2 regions of the Clostridium sp. YIM B02551 genome follow, and region 2 is predicted to be linked to the other one. Evidence: riboswitches for the same ligand, from Rfam matches in the RefSeq annotation. Region 2 holds a riboswitch; the other holds the start of a gene.
What was found. Region 2 has a riboswitch for FMN ahead of ribD (bifunctional diaminohydroxyphosphoribosylaminopyrimidine deaminase/5-amino-6-(5-phosphoribosylamino)uracil reductase RibD). Riboswitches for the same ligand answer to the same signal wherever they lie in the genome.
Positions count from the first base shown of each region.

Region 1: another riboswitch for FMN. It lies ahead of L1S47_RS15880 (ECF transporter S component); the one in region 2 lies ahead of ribD (bifunctional diaminohydroxyphosphoribosylaminopyrimidine deaminase/5-amino-6-(5-phosphoribosylamino)uracil reductase RibD).

Region 1 covers NZ_JAKGTF010000013.1:74,679-78,144, reverse strand. Annotated here, with positions in the region: gene tsaB (tRNA (adenosine(37)-N6)-threonylcarbamoyltransferase complex dimerization subunit type 1 TsaB) at 1-273, shown strand, start outside; gene rimI (ribosomal protein S18-alanine N-acetyltransferase) at 273-737, shown strand; gene L1S47_RS15880 (ECF transporter S component) at 832-1,404, opposite strand; FMN riboswitch at 1,504-1,625, opposite strand; gene L1S47_RS15875 (Tex family protein) at 1,684-3,466, opposite strand, start outside.
Region 2 covers NZ_JAKGTF010000008.1:19,201-22,666, forward strand. Annotated here, with positions in the region: gene ric (iron-sulfur cluster repair di-iron protein) at 1-627, shown strand, start outside; gene L1S47_RS10630 (DUF438 domain-containing protein) at 642-1,397, shown strand; FMN riboswitch at 1,449-1,563, shown strand; gene ribD (bifunctional diaminohydroxyphosphoribosylaminopyrimidine deaminase/5-amino-6-(5-phosphoribosylamino)uracil reductase RibD) at 1,797-2,894, shown strand; gene L1S47_RS10640 (riboflavin synthase) at 2,897-3,466, shown strand, end outside.

The DNA.
Region 1 (3,466 bases), on a different contig from region 2:
GAGGAGTTAGGCAATTTGCTAGATAAATATGATGAATCAGTTATATTTGTAGGTGATGGTACTTATAAATATGAAGAAGAGCTAAAAAACTTAAAAAGTAATGCTCATTTTCCACCCAAACATCTTAATTATACAAGAGCAGCTTCTTTAGGTGAGCTTGGATTAGAAAAATTATTACTTGGGGAAAAGGATGATATAAACAACTCAACCCCTTTATATCTTAGAAAATCTCAAGCTGAAAGAGAGTATGAAAGGAAATTAAGGTTAGACTAATGGAGGATATACCAGAAAATATTGAAATTGTTGAAATGAAATCAGCACATTTAGCTGATGTTTGCGAAATTGCAATCTTCTCTTTTCCAATACCTTGGAGCTATGATTCTTTTAATAATGAATTAAATAATAAGCTTGCAACTTATATAGTTGCAAAAAAAGATGAAAAAGTAGTTGGATTTGGTGGCATATGGGTAATCTTTGATGAATCTCATATAACTAATATAGCTGTACATCCAGATTATCGTAGCTTAGGAATAGGTGATATTTTGATGAAAGAGCTTTTAAAAAAATCCTATGACAAAGGCGCAAAAGATATTACCTTAGAAGTTAGACGATCTAATATAGTTGCACAAAACTTATATAAAAAATACGGCTTTGCTCAAGATGGAATTAGAAAAAAATATTATCAAGATAATGGCGAAGATGCAATTATTATGTGGAAAAGAGAAATTAAAGAGTAATTAATATTATAAAAACAAGGTCTAGATTTTATTTAAATCTAGACCTTTATTTTAGGGTTTTAAGTTCAACTGAAGTTTCCTAAAAAATCCTATATTATCTATATTCTGTTTTTCTAGCTTCACTATTTAATAAAGCTGATACTTGCTTATACAAAAGCAATGTTGGAACTGAAGCTGCTGCTCCTTTTATTAAGTTAAAAGGTAATGTTGCAGTTGCTATAAATGCTCCTAAATCACCTATTGGAACTTTAAATACATTAACATACATTGGTAGTAGTATAAAATAGTTTAGTAAAACTGCAACAACAGTCATTGCAATTACTGAAACAATTAGTCCAATTAAAGCACCACTAAATGTTCTCTTGTATTTATAAATTAATCCTGCTACTAATACCCAAGTTCCTCCAATTGCAAAATTAGCAAATTCTCCGATAAATGCAGATTGGCTTCCTTTTATTAGTGTATATAATATATTCTTAATTAATTCTATTACTACACCTGCTATTGGTCCTAATGCAAATGAACCTATTAAGGCCGGAATATCTGATAAATCAATTTTTAGAAATGGTGGAAAACCTGGTATTGGGAAATCAAAATACATTAGCACAAATGCCAAACCAGCTAGCAATGCTATTTTTATTTGTTTGTTTAACTTGGAATTATTCATTAATAATACGCCTCCTATATTTCTTCGGGGCAATATTAAGATAAACTAAAAAACCCTGAATCAAAATGATTCAGGGCGAAATAAACGTAGTTACCTAAATATTACCTTCTTCCATCCAGACTATACTGTCGGCTTCGGAGTTTCACCGAATCAACCTTAAATTTATAAGGGTCGCGGGCTATACCGCCGGTGGGGAATTACACCCCGCCCTGAAGATATTAATTTTTTCTTACCTTTATTATATAACTTTGTTTTATTTTTGACAAGTCTTTTATATTATTAATCCACATCTTTCATTGTTAATGATATTCTCTTTCTTTTCTCATCAACTTCTAAAATTTTAACCTTAATAATATCTCCTAATTTTACTACATCAAGTGGATGATTTATTCTTCTATTTGCCATTTGTGACTTATGAACTAATCCATCTTGATGAACTCCAATATCAACAAAGGCTCCAAAATCTGAAACATTTCTTACAGTTCCCATCAGTTCCATTCCTGGTTTTAAATCCTTAAGGTCAATAACTCCTGATTTAAATATTGGTTTTGGTAGTTCTTCTCTTGGATCTCTACCTGGTTTTTTAAGTTCTTTAATTATATCTTTTAATGTAGGTTCCCCAACTTCTAATTTTTCTGCTAATTCTTTTATGCCTGCTTTATCAGCTCTTTCATCTATATCAGCTAATTGGCCATTTTTTAATTCATTTTTATTGTATCCTAATTCTGCTATTAGTTTCTTAGCAATTTTATAAGATTCTGGATGCACTGAAGTATTATCTAAAAGTTCTTCACTTTCCATAACTCTTAAAAATCCTGCGCACTGTTCATATGCTTTTTGTCCTAATCTTTTTACTTTAAGTAATTCATTTCTGCTCTTAAACTTACCGTTTTCTTCTCTATAAGCCACAATATTTCCTGCTATACTTGAATTAATTCCTGATATATAGCTTAATAATGAAGGGGTAGCTATATTTAAATCTACTCCTACTTTATTAACCGAATCTTCAACTACACCTTTTAATGATTCATCTAATTTTTTTGGAGTAACATCATGTTGATATTGTCCTACTCCTATTGATTTTGTATCTATCTTAACTAATTCTGCTAGAGGATCCTGTAATCTTCTTCCTATAGAAATAGCTCCTCTAATAGTAACATCAAGATCTGGATACTCCTTTTGTGCTAACTCTGAAGCTGAGTAAACTGATGCCCCTGCTTCTGAAACTATACAATAAAATAATTCTCTACCAGTCTCATTCTTAATTTCAGTTATCATTCTAGCTATGACTTCTTCCGATTCTCTAGATGCAGTTCCATTCCCTAAGGATATAACTTCTACCCCATGCTTATTAATAAGTCCTTTAAGTGTTTTTATAGTTCCCTCAATATCACTTCTAGGAACTGTTGGATATACAGTAGCCTTCTCTAAAAACTTTCCTGTATCGTCTAATACTGCAACTTTACATCCTGTTCTAAAACCTGGATCATAGCCCATTACTACTTTTCCTTTTATAGGCGGCTGCATAAGCAATGCTTTGAGATTTTCCTTGAATATTCTTATTGCTCCCTCTTCACCTTTATCTGTAAGTTCACTTCTTATTTCTCTTTCAATTGATGGATATATAAGTCTCTTTATGGAATCCTTTATTGCATCTTCTAAATATTTATCAGTAGTTTTATTTCCTTTAAGAATCCTATTTTTAAAATATGTTATTATTTTTTCTTCTGGAGATACAACCTTTACGCTAAGAATCTTTTCTTTTTCTCCTCTATTAATGGCTAAAATTCTATGCGAAGGTATAAACTTAACTGCTTCAGAATATTCATAATACATTTCATAAGGTGTAGGGCTATCTGATGAGCCTTTTGTTTCTAAAGTACCTTCCCTAAATAAAAATTCTCTAAGCCATTTTCTATAATCTGCATTATCAGAAATTTCTTCAGCAATAATGTCCATTGCACCTTGCAATGCTTCTTGTACAGTATTTACTTGTTTCTCTTCGTCTATATACTTACTTGCCTCATCTAAAACATCTCCACTAAATTCTCCTGTAGAAATT
Region 2 (3,466 bases):
TTTAATGATATAAAGATAGATTATTGTTGTGGAGGACATGATAGCTTAGGAGCAGCTTTAAGAGAAAAGGCATTAAATGTTGATGTTTTTGTTGATAAGTTAAATGAAGAATATGAGAAATTCAAAAATTCCAATAGTGAATATATCGACTGGAGAGAAGTTGATTCAATTAAACTAATTGAAAATGTAATTAATACACACCATGCGTACACTTTTAGAAGTATTAAAGAGATAGATGAACTTTTACTAAAAATACTTAAGGTTCATTTTGAACATCATAGTGAAGAGCTACTTAAAGTTCATAGGTTATTTGGAAGTCTTAAAGTTGAGTTAGAGGAACACTTAATAAAAGAAGAGAAGAATCTATTCCCATTAATGGAGAGATATTTTATTACCAAAGATGAAAATCTAAGAGTAGAAGTTAAGAAATATATAGAAGAGACTGAAGCAGAGCATGATGGGGCAGGAGATATCCTAAAGGAACTAGAAGAGATTACTAGAGACTTTAAAGCACCAGAAGGAGCATGTACAACTTTTAAACTTGTATATAATAAGCTACATGACTTAGAAAAAGATTTATTTATCCATATTTATAAAGAAAACAGTATATTGTTTCAAAGGGTATAGTGGAGGAGAATAAGATGAACAAGGAAAGAATAGAGAATTTATCAATAATATTAAAGAAGTTAAATCAAGAAGGTGCAACCGAGGAAGTTAGACAAGAGGCTTTAAGTATAGTTAAAGAAATAAGTCCAGTTGAATTATCTATAGCAGAACAAAATCTTATAGAAGAAGGAATGAATCCTCAAGAATTAAGAGGCTTGTGTGAAGTTCATATGGAAGTTCTTAAGGATGAATTGGATAAGATCAAGACAAGCATTACTGAGGGACACGTTTTAAATACTATGATAGAAGAACATGAGGAAATATTAAAGCTCTTAAAGAAGCTAGAGGTATTAAACAATAAAATTCAAAAGCTGAATAATTATGATGAAGAAGGTAATATAGCTAGAGAGCTAGTTGAGTTAGCTGATAATATATTAGATGCAGAGAATCACCATCAAAGAGAAGAACAAGTACTTTTCCCTGAGATGGAAGCTTTAGGGATAACTGGTCCTACAAGAATTATGAAAATGGAACATGAGGATTTAAGAGAGAAAAAGAGAAGAATAAAATCTCTTGGAGAGAATGCTAAATATGTGAACTTTGAAGCATTTAAATCAGATTTAGATGAAACAGCAAAATATCTTATATTTAATCTAAGAGATCATATATTTAAAGAAAATTATATTCTATATCCTTCAGCACTTGAAACTATTAAAGAGAATAGCAAGTGGGAGGAAATGAAAGATAGATGCGATAAAATAGGATATTGCGGATTTACACCTAGTCATTAATTAATTGACAAGTGGTTGACGTTAATATATGCTTTTAGTATAAAATTATATATAAGTCTTCAGGGCAGGGTGTAATTCCTTACCGGCGGTAAAGCCCGCGAGCTATTTTAGCAGATTCGGTGAGATTCCGAGGCCGACAGTAAAGTCTGGATGAAAGAAGATTATTAAGAGTATAGTGTAATCTATTTATTAGGTTAGCTATATACTTTGATTGAATGCATAGCTCTGAAATTTTATAATTTCAGAGCTTTTTGTTTATCTTTTGTGGAAAAAAACTATAGTTTTTTATTCATTGTGGATAATATTTGATTTTAATGCCCTGAGTTTTAATAACTCAGGTTTTTTTATTTAAAAAAGGAAAAAATAATATAGAAATTATTTTTAAAGGGAGGGAATTTAGTGGATGTATTTTACATGAAAAAAGCATTGGAGTTAGCTATAAAAGGAGCGGGAAAAGTTAATCCTAATCCTATGGTAGGTGCAGTAATTGTAAAAGATGATGAAATAATCGGGGAGGGATTTCATGAATTTTATGGAGGACCTCATGCAGAGGTAAATGCATTATCTAGTGCTGTAGAGAGTGTGGAAGGGTCCACAGTTTATGTGACATTAGAGCCTTGTCATCATTACGGTAAAACTCCACCATGTGTTGATGCATTAATAAGGAATAAAGTTGCTAGAGTTGTTATAGGACAAAAAGATCCAAATCCATTAGTAGCGGGGAAGAGCATCAATAAGTTATTAGAGCATGGGATAGAAGTTGAAGTAGGAATACTAGAGGAAGAATGTAAAAAGCTAAATGAAGTGTTTAATAAGTACATTGTAACTAAAAAGCCGTTTATAGTATTAAAATCTGCCATAAGTTTAGATGGTAAGATAGCAACTCATACTGGTGAATCAAAGTGGATTACAGGAGAAGAGGCGAGAGAAGAAGTTCAAGTACTTAGGAACTCATTATCAGGAATAATGGTTGGAGTAGATACTGTGATAATAGATAATCCTCAATTAACTTGTAGGATTCCTAATGGAAGAAATCCAAAAAGAATTATAGTTGATAGTAATCTGAGAATTCCACTAGATTCAAAGGTTTTAGAAATAAATGAAAACTCTCATTGTATTATAGCTACAACTCAAAAAGCGCCAAAAGAAAAAGTTGATATTCTAAGAAACAAAGGTATAGAGGTTATTGTCTTGCCGGAGAAAGATGCAAAGGTAAGCCTTAAGGAGCTAGTTGTGGAACTTGGAAGAAAAAATATAGATGGAATTTTATTAGAGGGTGGAGGAACCTTAAATTATTCAGCATTAAAAGAAGGCATAATTGATAAAGTTCAATATTATATTTCACCTAAAATAATCGGAGGAAGGGATGCCAAAACTTCAGTAGAAGGAGAAGGCGTAAATAGCATAGATGAATGTTTTAGATTAAATGAGGTTACAACCAAAGTTGTTGGAGAAGATATTCTAGTAGAGGGTTATATAAAGGAAGGTGGTTATTGACTTTGTTTACAGGAATCATTGAGGAAGTAGGATTTGTAGAATCTATTCAGAAATCTGGTGATGGAGCAAGAATAAAAATTAGGGCTAAAAAAGTACTAGAGGATAGTAAGATAGGGGATAGCATCAGTACAAATGGAGTTTGCTTAACAGTTACTGATTTTTGGAGTGATGGATATTACTCAGATGTTATGGCAGAAACCATGAGGAGAAGTAATCTTGGCGAATGTAAAACTGGAGCGAAGGTGAATCTTGAAAGAGCGTTAAAGGCAAGTGATAGGTTAGGAGGACATATTGTTAGTGGGCACATTGATGGAGTTGGAATTATTACATCAAATGAGAAAGAGTCAAATGCTGTATGGGTAACCATAAAGGCGCCTAAGGAAGTCCTTAAATATATTGTTGAAAAAGGTTCAATTGCAATAGATGGAATAAGCTTAACAGTTGCTTATGTTGATAATGAAGTATTCAAGGTCTCTATAATACCTCATACAGGAGAAGAAACAACACTTCTTAATAAGAAAAAAGGACATTATGTTAATTTAGAATGCGATGTAATAGGCAAATATGTTGAG